2 regions of the Saccharothrix sp. 6-C genome follow, and region 2 is predicted to be linked to the other one. Evidence: riboswitches for the same ligand, from Rfam matches in the RefSeq annotation. Region 2 holds a riboswitch; the other holds the start of a gene.

Region 1 (7,386 bases), 620 kb from region 2:
CGGAAGATCCGGTTCGTCTCCTCGTTGAGCGTTCTGGTGCGCACCGCATCGGGCCGCGTGCTGTCGCCGACATAAGCCGCGGGCGCTTTGCCGGTGAGCGCGCGCACGGTCGCGATCATGCCACCGTGATATTGGAAGTAGTCGTCGGAATCGGCGATGTCGTGCTCACGCGTGTCGATGTTCTTCGCCGCCACCGCGATGCGCTTGTAGGCGCTCTCCATGGCCGGCCGCGCTTCGACTCCGTCGAGTTCGCGGCCGTAGGCGTAGCCGCCCCACACCGCGTACACCTCGGCCAAGTCGGCGTCGTCGCGCCAGTTGCGGCTGTCGATGAGCGGGAGCAGGCCGGCGCCGTACGCACCCGGTTTGCTGCCGAAGATCCGCATTGTCGCCCGACGCGGGTCGTCGTGCTGCGCCAGATCGGCTTGGGCGTGCGCCCGGACGTAGTTGTCCGACGCCGACTCGTCCAAGTTCGCGACCAGTCGCACAGCGTCGTCGATCAGTGCCACAACGTGCGGGAATGCGTCGCGGAAGAAGCCGCTGATCCGGACCGTGACGTCGATTCGCGGCCGGTTCAACTCGGCGAGCGGGATCGCTTCCAGACCGGTCACCCGACGGGACTGATCGTCCCATTCGGGCCGGACGCCCAGCAGCGCCAGCACCTCGGCGACGTCGTCACCGGCGGTGCGCATCGCGCTCGTGCCCCAGACCGACAGGCCGACCGACGGCGGCCACTCCCCCGTGTCCGCGCGGTAGCGCTCCAGCAGCGACTCGGCCATCGCCTGGCCGGTCTCCCAGGCCAGCCGGGACGGCACCGCCTTGGGGTCGACCGAGTAGAAGTTGCGGCCGGTCGGCAGCACGTTCACCAGGCCGCGCAGCGGCGAGCCGCTCGGACCGGCCGGCACGTAGCCGCCGTCCAGGGCGTGCAGCACGTTCGTCAGCTCGTCCGTGGTGCGGGCCAGCCGGGGCACGACCTCCAGCGCGGCGAACTCCAGGATGCGCGCCACGTCCTCGTCGTCGGTGAGGCCGCGGGCCGCGGCCACCTCCCACCCGGCGTCCTCCATCGCCTGGACGAGCGCGCGGGCCTGCTCCTCGACCCGGTCGGTGGCGGTCCGGTCGTTGCCGGACTCGGCCAGGCCCAGCGCCTCCCGCAGGCCGGGCAGGGCCGCGACCTCGCCCGCCCACATCTGCTTGGCCTGCAGGATCGACAGCACCAGGTTGACCCTGGTCGCGCCGGTGGGCGCCTGGCCCAGGACGTGCAGGCCGTCGCGGATCTGGACGTCCTTGACCTCGCACAGCCAGCCGTCGACGTGCAGGATCAGCTCGTCGAACCCGTCGTCGGCCGGCCGGTCGGACAGGCCGAGGTCGTGGTCGAGCTTGGCGGCCTGGATCAGGGTCCAGATCTGGGCCCGGATCGCCGGCAGCTTCGCCGGGTCCATCGCGGCGATGTTGCCGTGCTCGTCCAGCAGCTGCTCCAGCCGGGCGATGTCGCCGTAGCTGTCGGCCCTGGCCATCGGCGGCACGAGGTGGTCGACCAGGGTGGCGTGCGCCCGGCGCTTCGCCTGGGTGCCCTCGCCCGGGTCGTTGACCAGGAACGGGTAGATCAGCGGGAGGTCGCCCAGGGCCGCGTCCGGGCCGCACCCGGCCGACATGCCGACGGTCTTGCCGGGCAGCCACTCCAGGTTGCCGTGCTTGCCCACGTGCACCACGGCGTCGGCGCCGAACTCGTCGGACAGCCAGCGGTAGGCGGCGAGGTAGTGGTGGCTCGGCGGCAGGTCCGGGTCGTGGTAGATGGCGATGGGGTTCTCGCCGAAGCCGCGCGGCGGCTGGACCATGACCACGACGTTGCCGGAGCGCAGGGCGGCCAGGACGATCTCGCCGTCGGGGTCCCGCGACCGGTCGACGAACAGCTCGCCGGGCGCCTCGCCCCAGTGCCGCTCCATCCCCTGGCGCGTGTCCTCCGGGAGGGTGGCGTACCACTGCCGGTACCGGGCCGCCGGCAGCCGGACGGGGTTGCCCCGCAACTGCTCCTCGGTGAGCCAGTCGGCGTCCTGGCCGCCGGCCGCGATGAGGGCGTGGATCAGCGCGTCGCCGTCGAGGTCGGCCACCCCGGGCAGCTCGTCGCCGATGTCGTAGCCCTGCTCCCGCATCGCGGTGAGCAGCCGCACGACGCTGGCGGGGGTGTCCAGGCCGACCGCGTTGCCGATGCGGGAGTGCTTGGTCGGGTAGGCCGACAGCATCACCGCGATGCGCCGTTCGGCCGGGGGGATGTGGCGCAGCCTGCCGTGGCGCACCGCGATGCCCGCGACCCGCGCCGCGCGCTCGTCGTCGGCGACGTAGACCGTGAGGCCGTCGTCGTCGACCTCCTTGAACGAGAACGGCACCGTGATGATCCGGCCGTCGAACTCCGGGATCGCGACCTGGGTGGCGGTGTCCAGGGGGGACAGCCCGTCGTCGTTCTCGTCCCAGGCGGCACGGCTGCTGGTCAGGCACAGGGCTTGGAGGACCGGCACGTCGAGGGCGGCCAGCGCGCCCACGTCCCAGGCGTCGTCGTCACCGCCGGCGGACGCGGCGGCGGGCTTGCTGCCGCCGGCCGCGAGCACCGTGACGACCAGGGCGTCCGCGGCGCCCAGCTCGGCCAGCAGCGCCGGCTCGGCGGTGCGGAGGGAGGCGCAGAAGACCGGCAGCGGACGGCCGCCCTTGGCCACGATCGCGTCGCACAGGGCGTGCACGAACGCCGTGTTGCCGGCCACGTGGTGGGCGCGGTAGTAGAGCACGGCGATGGTCGGCCCCTCGACCTCGTCCTGCCGCTCCAGCACGCCCCAGGTGGGCGTCGGCTCGGGCGGCGCGAAGCCGTGGCCGGTGAGCAGGACCGTGTCGGAGAGGAACCGGTGCAGCTGGGTGAGGTTCGCCGCGCCGCCGTGCGCCAGGTAGGCGTGCGCCTCGGCGCAGACGCCGCCGGGCACGGTCGACAGCTCCATCAGCGGCGCGTCGGGGTTCTGCTCACCGCCCAGCACGACGACCGGCAGGCCGGAGGCGAGCAGCCAGTCCAGCCCCTCCTCCCACATCCGGCGTCCGCCGAGGATGCGCACGACCACCAGGTCGACGCCCGCCACCAGGGTCGGCAGGTCGTCCACGGCGGTGCGGGCGGGGTTGGCCAGGCGGTAGTCGGCGCCGCCGGCGCGGGCGGACAGCAGGTCCGTGTCGGAGGTCGACAACAGCAGGATCACGTGCGGGCTCCATCCCTCGGGGGTCCTCGCCCCGGTCGTGGGTACGGCGAGCGGAGTTCCTGACTCCCGGGACCTGCCCGGTCACAGTGGCGGGACCGCGCCGGATTCACACCGGCTTCCTCCTGCTGCTTCGCCGTTCGGAGGTCACCCTAACGGCAGTTAGCATCCAGTCCATGCCCACGGATCGAACTCACCCGGACGCCTGCCCCGGCGCCGTCGACGTGCACCAGGCCGCCGACGGCGGGTTGGCGCGCGTGCGGGTGCCCGGCGGGACGTTGGACGCCGTGCGGGTCGACGCGCTGCGCGCCGCCGCGGTGGACCTCGGCGACGGGTTCCTCGAGTTGACCTCACGGGCGAACTTGCAGATCAGGGGCTTGGCGCCGGGGGCGGAGCACGAGCTGGGCGCGCGGCTGCGCGACGTCGGCCTGCTGCCCTCGATGAGCCACGAGCGGATGCGGAACATCGTGGCCGCCCCGTTGGACGACAACCAGGCGCTGGTCGACGAGATCGACGCCGCGCTGCTCGCGGCGCCGGACCTGGCGTCCCTGCCCGGGCGTTTCCTGGTCACGGTGGGTGGCGCGGTCAGCGGCCTGTCGGGTGACATCGGGCTGGTCGGCGACGCGTTGTTCCTGGCAGGGCACGATTCAGGGCTGCGCGTGACCGATCCCGTCGGGGCCGTGGTGACCGCCGCGCGGCTGTTCGGGCAGCTCCGCGGCGACGCGTGGCGGCTGTCCGAAGTGGACGGCGGTGTGCGGAAGATCACGGCGGCGTTGGGCGTTCCGGGTGACGCCCGGATCGAGCCGGGTGTGACGCCCGTCGCACCCGGCGAGCACGGTTCCGCCGTCGTGGCGGGCGTGCCGTTCGGGCGGTGGGACGCGCGGCTCCTGGCCGGCGTGCCGGTCCGGCTCACGCCGTGGCGGAGCCTGGTGCTGCCGGCCGGGAGCGACACGACCGGCCTGTTCACCTCGCCGGACTCGCCGTGGCACGGGGTCAGCGCGTGCACCGGCCGTCCGGGGTGCGCCAAGTCGCTGGCCGACGTGCGCGCCGACGCGGCCCGCTGGATCGGCGCCCGGACCACGCCCGGCCGGGCGCACTGGTCGGGCTGCGCACGCCGGTGCGGTCGGCCCGCCGGCGACGTGGTGGAGTTCGTCGCGACCGGCGACGGGTACGAGGAGATCAGGTGACCAGCTACGTCAAGGACGGCGCGGAGATCTACCGCCGTTCCTTCGCCACCATCCGCGCCGAGGCAGACCTGGCGCGGTTCCCGTCGGACGTGGCGCGGGTGGTGGTGCGCATGATCCACGCCTGCGGGATGGTCGACCTGGTGTCGGACGTCGACTTCTCGCCGCACGCGGTGCGCGACGCGCGGGCGGCGCTGCTGGCCGGCGCGCCGATCCTGTGCGACGCGCAGATGGTCGCGGCGGGCGTGACGCGGCGTCGGCTGCCCGCGGACAACGAGGTCGTGTGCGCGTTGGGCGACCCCCGCGTGCCGGAGCTGGCGGCCGAGCTGGGCACCACGCGCAGCGCGGCGGCGTTGGAGCTGTGGGGCGACAAGCTGGCCGGCGCGGTGGTCGCCATCGGCAACGCGCCGACCGCGTTGTTCCACCTGCTGGACATGATCGCGGCGGGCGCGCCCCGGCCCGCCGCCGTGCTGGGGGTGCCGGTGGGGTTCATCGGCGCGGCCGAGTCGAAGGACGCGCTGGCGGCCAACGACCTCGGGGTGGAGTACCTGGTCGTGCGCGGGCGGCGGGGCGGCAGCGCCATGACCGCGGCGGCGCTCAACGCGATCGCGAGCGAGGAAGAATGACGGGCAAGCTGTACGGGGTCGGGGTGGGTCCGGGCGACCCGGAGCTGGTGACCGTGAAGGCGGCGCGGCTGATCGGCGAGGCGGACGTGGTCGTCTTCCACAGCGCGCGGCACGGTCGGAGCGTGGCACGCCGGATCGCCGCGCCGTACCTGCGGGACGGCCAGGTCGAGGAGCAGCTGGTCTACCCCGTCACGACCGAGGACTCCGACGACTACCAGGGCGAGATCGACGCGTTCTACGAGGAGTGCGCGCAGCGGTTGGCCGCGCACCTGGACGCCGGGCGCACGGTCGTGGTGCTGGCGGCGGGCGACCCGTTCTTCTACGGCTCCTACATGCACCTGCACAAGCGGTTGGCGCACCGGTACGAGGCCGAGGTCGTGCCCGGCGTGACGTCGGTGAGCGCGGGCGCGGCGGTGATCGGGCGGCCGCTGGTGGAGCGGGACGAGGTGCTGACCGTGCTGCCCGGCACGTTGTCGGCGGACGCGCTGGTGGAGCACCTGGCCGGCGGCGACCCGGTGGCGATCATGAAGCTGGGGCGGACGTTCCCGCAGGTGCGGGAGGCGTTGGCGCGGGCGGGCCGGCTGGACGGTGCCTGGTACGTGGAGCGGGCGACGACCGGCGCGCAGCGCACCGCCCCGCTGTCCGAAGTGGACGCCGAGGGCGTGCCGTACTTCTCGTTGGCGCTGCTGCCGAGCGAGCCCGCCCGGCGGTCGGCGGACGAGGGCCGGGTCGTGGTGGTCGGGCTCGGTCCGGCCGGGCCCGAGTGGTTGACGCCGCAGGCGCGGCGGGCGTTGGCGGAGGCCGACGACCTGGTCGGGTACGTGACCTACCTGGACCGGGTGCCGGCGAACCCCCGGCAGCGGCGGCACGCGTCGGACAACAAGGTGGAGGCCGAGCGGGCGGCCTTCGCGCTGGACCTGGCCAAGCGCGGGCGGCGGGTGGCCGTGGTGTCCTCGGGCGACCCGGGCGTGTTCGCGATGGCCAGCGCGGTGCTGGAGGTGGCGACCGAGGACCAGTTCGCGGACGTGCCGGTGACGGTGCTGCCGGGGTTGACCGCGGCGCACGCGGTGGCGAGCCGGGTCGGCGCGCCGCTGGGGCACGACTACTGCGTGGTGTCGCTGTCCGACCGGCTCAAGCCGTGGGACGTGATCGAGGGGCGGCTGGAGGCGGCGGCGCGGGCGGACCTGGTGCTGGCGATCTACAACCCGGCCTCGCGCAGCCGCACGTGGCAGGTGGACAAGGCGCGGGACGTGCTGCTGCGGCACCGCTCCGCCGACACGCCGGTGGTCGTGGGCCGTGACGTCGGCGGCCCGGAGGAGTCCGTGCGGGTGGTGCGGTTGGCCGACCTGGACGCGTCCACTGTGGACATGCGGTGCCTGCTGCTGGTCGGTTCCTCGCAGACCCGGGTCAGCTCGCGCGGCACGGTGTTCACCCCGCGCCGCTACCCCGGGTGAGCCGGTCGACGGCCTCGGCCACGGTCTCCACCAGCGGCGCGTCCGGCGGCGGTGGTCGGCGCACGACGACGACCGGGATGCCGAGGTGACGGGCGGCGGTCAGCTTGGCCGCCGTCATCGGTCCGCCGCTGTCCTTGGTGACCAGCACCTCGACCCGGTGCTCGCGCATCAGCGCGAGCTCGCCGTCCACTGTGTACGGCCCGCGGTCCAGCACGAGGCGCAGGCGCGGGTTCGGCGGGTCGGGCGGGTCGACGGTGCGCGCGACACCGCTGGTGAAGGCGCCCAGCTCCTGCCGCCCGGTGGTGATGAACGCCCGGCGGCCGGCGACGAGCGCGGCGGCCTCGGCGACGCTGTCCACGTACTCCCAGCCGTCCTCGGGCGGCCAGCCGGGTCGGCGCAGGACGAGGAACGGCGTCCCGGTGGCGGTGGTGGCGGCGAGGGCGTTGGCGGTGATGCGGTCGGCGAACGGGTGGGTGGCGTCGACCACGGCGTCCACGCGTTCGGCCCGCAGGTAGGCCACGAGCCCTTCGACACCGCCGAAGCCGCCGACGCGGACCTCGCCGTCGGGCAGCTTCGGGTCGGCCACCCGGCCGGCCAGCGACGAGATGACCCGCACGCCGGCGAGCGCGGCGGCGAGCGCGGCGGCGAGCGCCCGCGCCTCACCCGTGCCACCCAGTACCAGCACGGTCTTCACGGCTGTTGCATCCTGTCGTCGTGAGCACGAACCTGCGCTTCGGCTGGACCACCGGCGCCTGCGCCACCGCCGCCACCACGGCGGCCTACACCGCGTTGCTCACCGGCGAGTTCCCCGACCCGGTCGGGATCGTGCTGCCGAAGGGCCAGACGCCGTCCTTCGCGCTGGCCCGCGAGGAGCTCGCCCGGGACGAGTCGGGCGCCG
Region 2 (7,386 bases):
CCGCGACCTGGGCCACCGCCGACGCCACCGCGAACACCACGCCCGGTCCGGGACGCGGCCCGACCATCGGCACGACGTGCCCGAAGATGTGGGACGCCTCGTCGTAGCCGGTCGCGACGACCACCGCCGCCGCCACCGCGACCACCGCGAACCCCGCCGAGACCGGCCGGGCGACCTTCGCCGACGCGTGCGCCGCGACCGCCGCGCCGAGGTAGGCCCACCACAGCGGCAAGCGGGACAGCTCGACGTCGATGTCGCCGTAGGTCGCCCACGGCACGAGCACGGCCAGCACGGTGAGGCAGATCGAGACGATGGTCCACTTGGCCAAGGGGGTCACCGGGCGAACCCTAGATGCCGTAGTGCGGGCCGGCGAAGGGCCACACCTCGGCGATCCACCTCGGCACGAACGCGTCCAGCGCGCGCTCCAGGTCGGTGCCCACGCGGTCGTCCACGACCCACCACGAGATCCGCGCGTCGACGCCTTCCTCGTCGTCGACGGGGTCGATGTAGACGCACCCGCGCAGCTCGGTCTCGTCGGCGTCGAAGACCGCGTAGTTGAACGACTCGTGCGCGTCCTGCTCCCGTTCGTGCCGGGCGAGGTCGACGCGGTCCTGCTCGTGGGTCATGTGGGCGGGCGGCCAACCCCACTTCTCGCCGTAGAGCGACCAGAGCCGCTGCCGCGAGCCCATCACGGCGGGGTAGTCGACGTCCACATCGGACTCGCGGATGGGCCTCAGGTGGTGCTCGGCGTCGAGCGGGACGCGGGTCGGGTGGGCGAAGTCAGCGGGGAGCCACGGCATGGCGCGGATTCTGCGCGGGCGGGGCCGGTGTCGCCACCGAAAATCCGGTGGCGCGACGTCCGACGCGCCCAACACACTGCCCTGATGACCGATGGGCTGGTGCTGCGGACCGCGCGCCCGGACGACCTCGACCAGATCGGCGCGCTGCTGGCCGACCGGGGTGAGCCGGCGGACGCCGTCGACCACCGCCTGGTGGTGGAGGACCCGGACGCGGGCTGGGAGGCGTGCGCGGTCGTCGTGGACGGCGACAAGGTCGTCTCGACCGCGACCCTGCTGGACGAGACGCTGGTGCTCGACGGGGTGCGGCTCCCGGCGGGCCAGGTCGAGCTGGTCGCCACGCACCGCGACTACGAGGGCCGCGGGTTGGTGCGCGCGCTGATGGGCTGGGCGCACGAGCGGTCCGCCGCGCGAGGCCAGCTGGTGAACGTGATGCTCGGCATCCCGTACTTCTACCGCCTGTTCGGCTACACCTACGCGATCCCGATCCGGCCCACCCGGCCGGTGACGAGCCGTCCCGACGGCGGCGGGCACGCGTTGCGCGAGGCGGGTGTCCCGGACATCCCGGCGATGGCCCGGCTCCAGGACGCCGAACAGGCGCGGGCCGACCTGCGGATGCCGCACTCCCCCGCCCTGTGGCGGTGGTTGGTGGCGCGGGACGGCAGCACGCAGTGGCTGGTGGAGCGCGACGGCGTGCCGGTCGCCACGGGTCGCACCACCCCGCCGGAGGAAGGCGGCCGGCTGGGCGAGCCGGCGGCCGTGGACGAGGCGGCGGCGCACGCGCTGCTCGCGCTGACCGGGGCCGCCGAGGTGACCGAGCGGCCCGGGTCGGTGGCGGGTGCGGCGCTGGAGCCGTTCCTCGGGCCCGCGGCGAGGGAGGCGAACTCGTACTACGTGCGGATCGGCGACCCGGTCGCGGTGCTGGAGCGCCTGCGGCCGGTGTTCGGGCGGCGGTTGGCGGCGGCCGGGTTCGCCGATCGGGTGGGCGAGGCGGTCGTCTCGTTCTACCGGTCGCACGTGCGGCTGCCGTTCGGGGCGGGCGAGGTCGGCCCGGTGTTGCAGGGCGGGCGGATGCAGGCGCCGGGCGCGGCCGGTGGCGCGGGCGTGGCGCCGGACCTGCTGGCGTCGCTGCTGTTCGGGCCGCACGGGATCGAGGGCCTGACCGAGCGGTTCCCGGACGTGTACCCGGGCCCGGACGCCGAGCTGATGCGCGCCCTGTTCCCGCCGGTGCGCGGCGACCTGATGACGTTCTACCTGGTGTAGGTCAGGTGGCGGTCCGGAACAGCTCCCGCGCCCGCGTGATCGACCGGGTCAACGCCCCGGGCTCCGGCCGCAGTCCCGCCACGATCGCGTCGACACCGCGCAGTCCCGCGTCCCGCAGGAGCCGCTTCTCGTTCGTCGTCCACTGGCCGCGGGCCGCGAGGACCGCGTGCCCGGTCTGCAGGGCGGCGGTGACCAGCGTGGCCGCGACTTCGGCCAGCCGGCCGCTGGGCGCGTGCGCGGACAGGGCGTAGTCGAGGGTCAGGGCCGCTTTCCCGCGCCACACCGGCGGCGCCGCCGCGCGCAGCGCCTCCGGGTAGGTCGGGCGGGGCAGGGTGCCGCGCAGCACCCGGTTGAGCGCGAGTTCGCCGACGACCAGGTAGCTCGGGATGCCGGCGAGGTGGAACATCAGCGGCTCCCAGTGGAAGCGGCCCCGTTCGGCTTCGGCGAGCTCGTGCTCGACCACGGCGAGGTCGCGGTAGTGGACGTCGACGCGCCGGCCGTCGACGGTGAGCCAGGCGCCGCCGTTGAACACGCCGCCGCCCCACGCGCCGACCTCCGAGACCTCGCCCTGCCAGCCGATCGCGCGCAGGTCGGCGGGGTCGAAGCCGCCCCGGTAGTAGACGGCGAGGTCCCAGTCGCTGTCCGGGGTGTGGGTGCCTTGGGCGCGCGACCCGCCGAGGGTGACGGCGTGCACGGCGGGCAGGGCCGCCAGCCGGTCGGCGAGGTGGTCGAGGAACGTCGCGTCGGTCGGGTGCACGCCGACATGCATAGTCCCGGGACCGGGGTCGCGTCAGCTCGATTACCGCGTCAGCTCGACCACAGGGTGGCGAACTCGACGCCCATCGCCACGCCCGCGAGCACCAGCAGCGCGCCGGCGGCGGTGAGGGCCCGCCGGTAGCCGGTGTCGGTCAGCCGGCGGCGGCCGCGGGCGACGAGCAGCGCGATCACCACCTTGCCGCCGACCAGGGTGAGGTAGAACCCGACCAGCAACCCCACCCCCGCGCCCGCCGACGCGCGCCAGGTGGTGACGGTGAGGGGACCGAGCGCCGTCGCCCACGCGATCCACGGGTGGGGGCTGAGCAGGTTCACCACCACCGCCCGCCGCAGGACCGCGAACTCCGCGGAGCCGGAATTGTCGGACCCCGGCGGTAGAATCGAATTCAGGGATCCCCTGGGCGGCGACCCCTGCGAAGCATGGTCTTCCAGCGCCGGTGGAGCCTGGTCTCCCGGCGGCGCCTGCGAAGCGTGGTCTTCCAGCGCCGGTGAAGTCCGGTCTTCCGGTGTCGCCGGTGAAGCGAGGGGGTCCGGGGTCTGCCGCGATGCGCGGTCCCCCGGAGTCGGGGGGCGGTCGGTCAGGGAGGCGGATCGCGCGTCCCGGACGGTCTGCACGCCGGTCCACACCACGAACACCGCGCCGACGACGCCGAGCACGCCCAGCGCGCGTCCGGGCAGGCGGTCCAGCAGGAGCAGGGTCACGGCGACCACGACGGCGTCCGAGAGCAGTGGCGCGCAGGCGGTCAGGCTGCCCGCCCTCCAGCCCGACCTCAGCGCCGACGTCACCACCAGCACCAACAGCGGGCCGGGGCTGATGCTCGCGGCCAGACCGAGGGCCAGTCCCAACCCCAGTGCGTCCACGGCGGCAGACTAGGCCACGTGTCCGAGTTCGCCCGTGTCCTGGCCACCCTGCGGCAGATCCGCGGCCTCAGCCCGTTCTTCGCCCTGGACGTCGGCCGGCCCGACGACACCTGGCACGACGGCGCGGCCCTGTCGCACGGCACCGCCCTGCCCGACACCCTAGACCTGATCTCCGCCCGCTACCGCACCCGGGAACGGCGGGTCGCCGGGTCGCTGTTCTTCCTCGGCTACACCGCACGACTGCTGAGCCCGGTCGTCGCGGCGCGCGCGGTCGGCGGGGCGGTGCCCGACATCCGACCCGGCAACCTGTGGTGGCGCTACACCCCGGAAGGGCTCCAGGTCCGGCTCAAGGACCCGGTCGCCGGCGTCGGCGTCGCCGAGTCGCTGGAGCCGGTGGTGGAGGCGGTGCACGCGGCCACGTCGGTGGCCCGCGGCCTGCTCTGGGGCAACGCCGGGTCGTCCGCGGCGGGCGCGCTGCGCACGATCAGCCGCAGCGGCGTCGACTGCGTCGCGTCGGCGGACGAGCTGTTCGCCGACCCGCCGCTCCAGGGTACCGGCGAGTTCATCCCGTTCCCCGGCGAGATCGCGTTCCGGCGGCGCAGCTGCTGCCTGTACTACCGGCTCGACGGCGGCGGCACGTGCGGGGACTGCCCGCTGTCGCCGCGCTGAGGCGGGAGGAGCACGACAACTCGTCTGGTCGGTTGTGCCGGCCCGCGATCCGCCTCTACGGTCGCAGCGCCGCAGTGGACGGGAAGCCGGTGTGAATCCGGCGCGGTCCTCGCCACTGTGACCGGGGAGCCAACCCGCCGAGAACGTCACTGGCCGCGTGAGGCGGCTGGGAAGACGCGGGGACGGCGTCGATCCGGGAGTCAGGAGACCGGCTGCGGCACGAGTTGTTGTTGACCTTCCACGAGGTATGGAGGAGGCCGTCATGACGAGCCCCGCGCACCCCCTTCCCACTCCCATCCCCAGGTGGGCCTACGCCGTCGCCCTGGTCGCGTTGACCGTGACCTGGCTGGTCCTTCAGGAGAACGGCATCGCGCTCGGCCACGCCGCCGAGACCGTGCACGAGTTCTTCCACGACGGGCGCCACGCGCTCGGCGTCCCGTGCCACTAGGCGCGGCCGCCATGTCGACGAACACGTACAAAGGCCTTCTGCTGCGCGGTGTCGGCGCGGGCGCGGTGGCCGGGCTGCTCGCGGGCCTGGTCGGCGTGCTGGTGGTCGAGGCGCCGATCCGGGCGGCGCTGGCCGTCGAGCAGGCGCGGCCCGACGCGGGTCACGGGCACGGCGAGCTGTTCAGCCGCGGCACGCAGGTGGTCGGCGGCGTGCTCGCCGCGGTGGTGGTGGGTCTGGCCGTCGGCGCGCTGTTCGCCACCGCCTACGCGGGGTCGCGGCGCTGGTTCACGTCGCAGGCCCCGTTCGTCCGGGCGGTGGCGCTGTCGGCGGCGGCGTTCGGCGCGGCGGCGTTGCTGCCGGCGGTGAAGTACCCGGCGAACCCGCCCGCGGTGGGCGACCCGGACACGGTGGGGTACCGCACGGTGCTCTACCTGGGGCTGATCGCGGCCGGGCTGCTGGTGGCGGTCGGCGCGAGCCACCTGGCCTCCCGGTTGGGCCACCTCGGCGCGCCGGTGCGGGCCACCGCCGTGGCGTCGGCCGTGGTGGCGGCGGTGGTCGTGCTGCTCGTCGTGTTCCCGGCGACGCCGGACGCGGTGCCGTCCGACCTGCCGGGCGGCGTGCTGTGGGAGTTCCGGCTCGCGTCGCTCGCCGAGACGGCCACGCTGTGGCTCGGTCTCGGCGTCGTGTTCGGCCTGCTCGTGGACCCGGCCACGCGCCGGGCGAAGCGGGTGTCAGCGCTGTAGCAGCGAGGCGAGCGTCGTGAGGTCCACGCCCACCAGGGACTCGCGGAACACGCGGCGCTCGCCCTGCTCCACCGGCACGTCGCACGGCACGACCAGGACGGTGCAGCCGGCGGCCACGGCGGAGGCGACGCCGGTGGGCGAGTCCTCGATCGCGACGCACCGGGTCGGGTCGACGCCGAGCAGCCGGGCGGCCCGCAGGTACGGGTCGGGCAGCGGCTTGTTGCGGCGCTCGACCTCGTCGCCGCACACCGTGGCGTCGAACAAATCACGCCCGATGGTGTCCAGCGCGACCTCGGTCAGCTGCCGCTCGGTCGACGTCACCAGGGCCATCTGCACACCCGAGTCGCGGACCGCGCGCAACGCCTCGCGCGCGCCCGGCCGCCACGGCAGGCCGGCGCGGAACACCTCCTCGGTGCGCCGCATGATCCAGGCCGCGCCGTCGGCGACCTCCTCCTCCGAGGGGTGCTCGACGCCCACTTCCGCGAACAGCATCGACATCGTCCGGGGCACGCTCGACCCGACCATCGCCTGCCTGGTCGCGAGCGACAACGTGCCGCCCAGCTTCTCGACGAACTCGTAGAGCGGGATGTCCCACAGCTTCTCGGAGTCCAGCAGCGTGCCGTCCATGTCCCACAGCACAGCCTCGACCGTCATGTACGTCCTTCGTTGAAGTACTTCGCTTCCGGGTGGTGCGCCACGAACCCGCCATTCACCTGTTCGACGTAAGTATCCCGCAGTGTTGCGCACGGAGTGTGATCGAGGGTGGTCGGCTGGACCTGCTCCGGCCGGACCGGCGACGGCGCCGCGGCCGTGCTCCTCAAAGGCCTCACGTGGGGGTTCGGCACCCCGACGTGACGGTCCGACGATCTTCCCCGGGCCGCCGGACGTGACCAGGTCCGCGCGATCGGCCCCGAAGGTGTCGGTCCCCACGGCGACCGCGCCCGCCCCACAGCGGGCCCGACCACCCGGCGCGCGCTGTCGGCCCCCGTGCCGGCGAGGATCTTGGTGTGACCCCCTTGACCTGCGCGATCATTCCGGATCGGGGCGGCGGGCCGCGTGATGGGGTTCGTCGCGCGGCCCGCGACGGGGACGCGGTCGGCGGGCGCGCCCGCGAGAGGCGGCGTGACACGAACCGACATGCGCCAAGCCTACGGCGTCGGGTGTGCGGCAGTGGTCGTAGTCTGGCCGCGTGACCGATCCGGACGAGGCCGCCCAGACCCCCTTCGACCCCAGCAAACCGCTCACCAACCCGATCATGGTGGCGGCGTTCGAGGGGTGGAACGACGCTGGCGACGCCGCCAGCACGGCGATCGAACACCTGCAACTCACGTGGGACGCGACGCCGCTGGTGGAGATCGATCCGGACGACTACTACGACTTCCAGGTGACGCGACCCACGGTCCGCATGGTGGACGGCGTCACCCGACGGGTTGAATTCCCGACGACGCGCCTGTCCGTCTGCCGGCCGCCCGGGTCGTCCACCGACGTGGTGCTCGTGCACGGCATCGAGCCGAACATGCGGTGGCGGAAGTTCGCCGCCGAGCTGCTCGGCCACATCGAGGACCTGGGCGTGACCACCGTCGTCACGCTGGGTGCGCTGCTGATGGACACCCCGCACACCCGGCCGGTGCCCGTGACGGGCACGGCGTACGACGAGGCCGCGGCGGCGAAGTACGGGCTGGAGCGGTCCCGGTACGAGGGGCCGACCGGGATCGTCGGCGTGTTCCAGGACCTGTGCGTGCAGGCGGGCGTGCCCGCGATGTCGTTCTGGGCGGCCGTGCCGCACTACGTCTCCCAGCCGCCCTCGCCGAAGGCGACGCTCGCGCTGCTG

The links. Region 2 has a riboswitch for cobalamin ahead of IOD16_RS11460 (CbtB-domain containing protein). Riboswitches for the same ligand answer to the same signal wherever they lie in the genome.
Region 1: another riboswitch for cobalamin. It lies ahead of cobN (cobaltochelatase subunit CobN); the one in region 2 lies ahead of IOD16_RS11460 (CbtB-domain containing protein).

The regions. Positions count from the first base shown of each region.
Region 1 is NZ_CP064192.1:1,910,299-1,917,684, reverse strand. It holds gene cobN (cobaltochelatase subunit CobN) at 1-3,227, opposite strand, end outside; cobalamin riboswitch at 3,261-3,389, opposite strand; gene IOD16_RS08875 (hypothetical protein) at 3,401-4,411, shown strand; gene IOD16_RS08870 (precorrin-8X methylmutase) at 4,408-5,034, shown strand; gene IOD16_RS08865 (precorrin-2 C(20)-methyltransferase) at 5,031-6,488, shown strand; gene IOD16_RS08860 (cobalt-precorrin-6A reductase) at 6,463-7,182, opposite strand; gene IOD16_RS08855 (cobalt-precorrin-5B (C(1))-methyltransferase) at 7,203-7,386, shown strand, end outside.
Region 2 is NZ_CP064192.1:2,532,624-2,540,009, reverse strand. It holds gene IOD16_RS11490 (hypothetical protein) at 1-337, opposite strand, end outside; gene IOD16_RS11485 (GNAT family N-acetyltransferase) at 348-800, opposite strand; gene IOD16_RS11480 (GNAT family N-acetyltransferase) at 885-2,060, shown strand; gene IOD16_RS11475 (nucleotidyltransferase domain-containing protein) at 2,062-2,817, opposite strand; gene IOD16_RS11470 (LysE family transporter) at 2,868-3,695, opposite strand; gene IOD16_RS11465 ((2Fe-2S)-binding protein) at 3,714-4,364, shown strand; cobalamin riboswitch at 4,412-4,595, shown strand; gene IOD16_RS11460 (CbtB-domain containing protein) at 4,627-4,812, shown strand; gene IOD16_RS11455 (CbtA family protein) at 4,824-5,555, shown strand; gene IOD16_RS11450 (HAD family hydrolase) at 5,544-6,209, opposite strand; gene IOD16_RS11445 (PAC2 family protein) at 6,745-7,386, shown strand, end outside.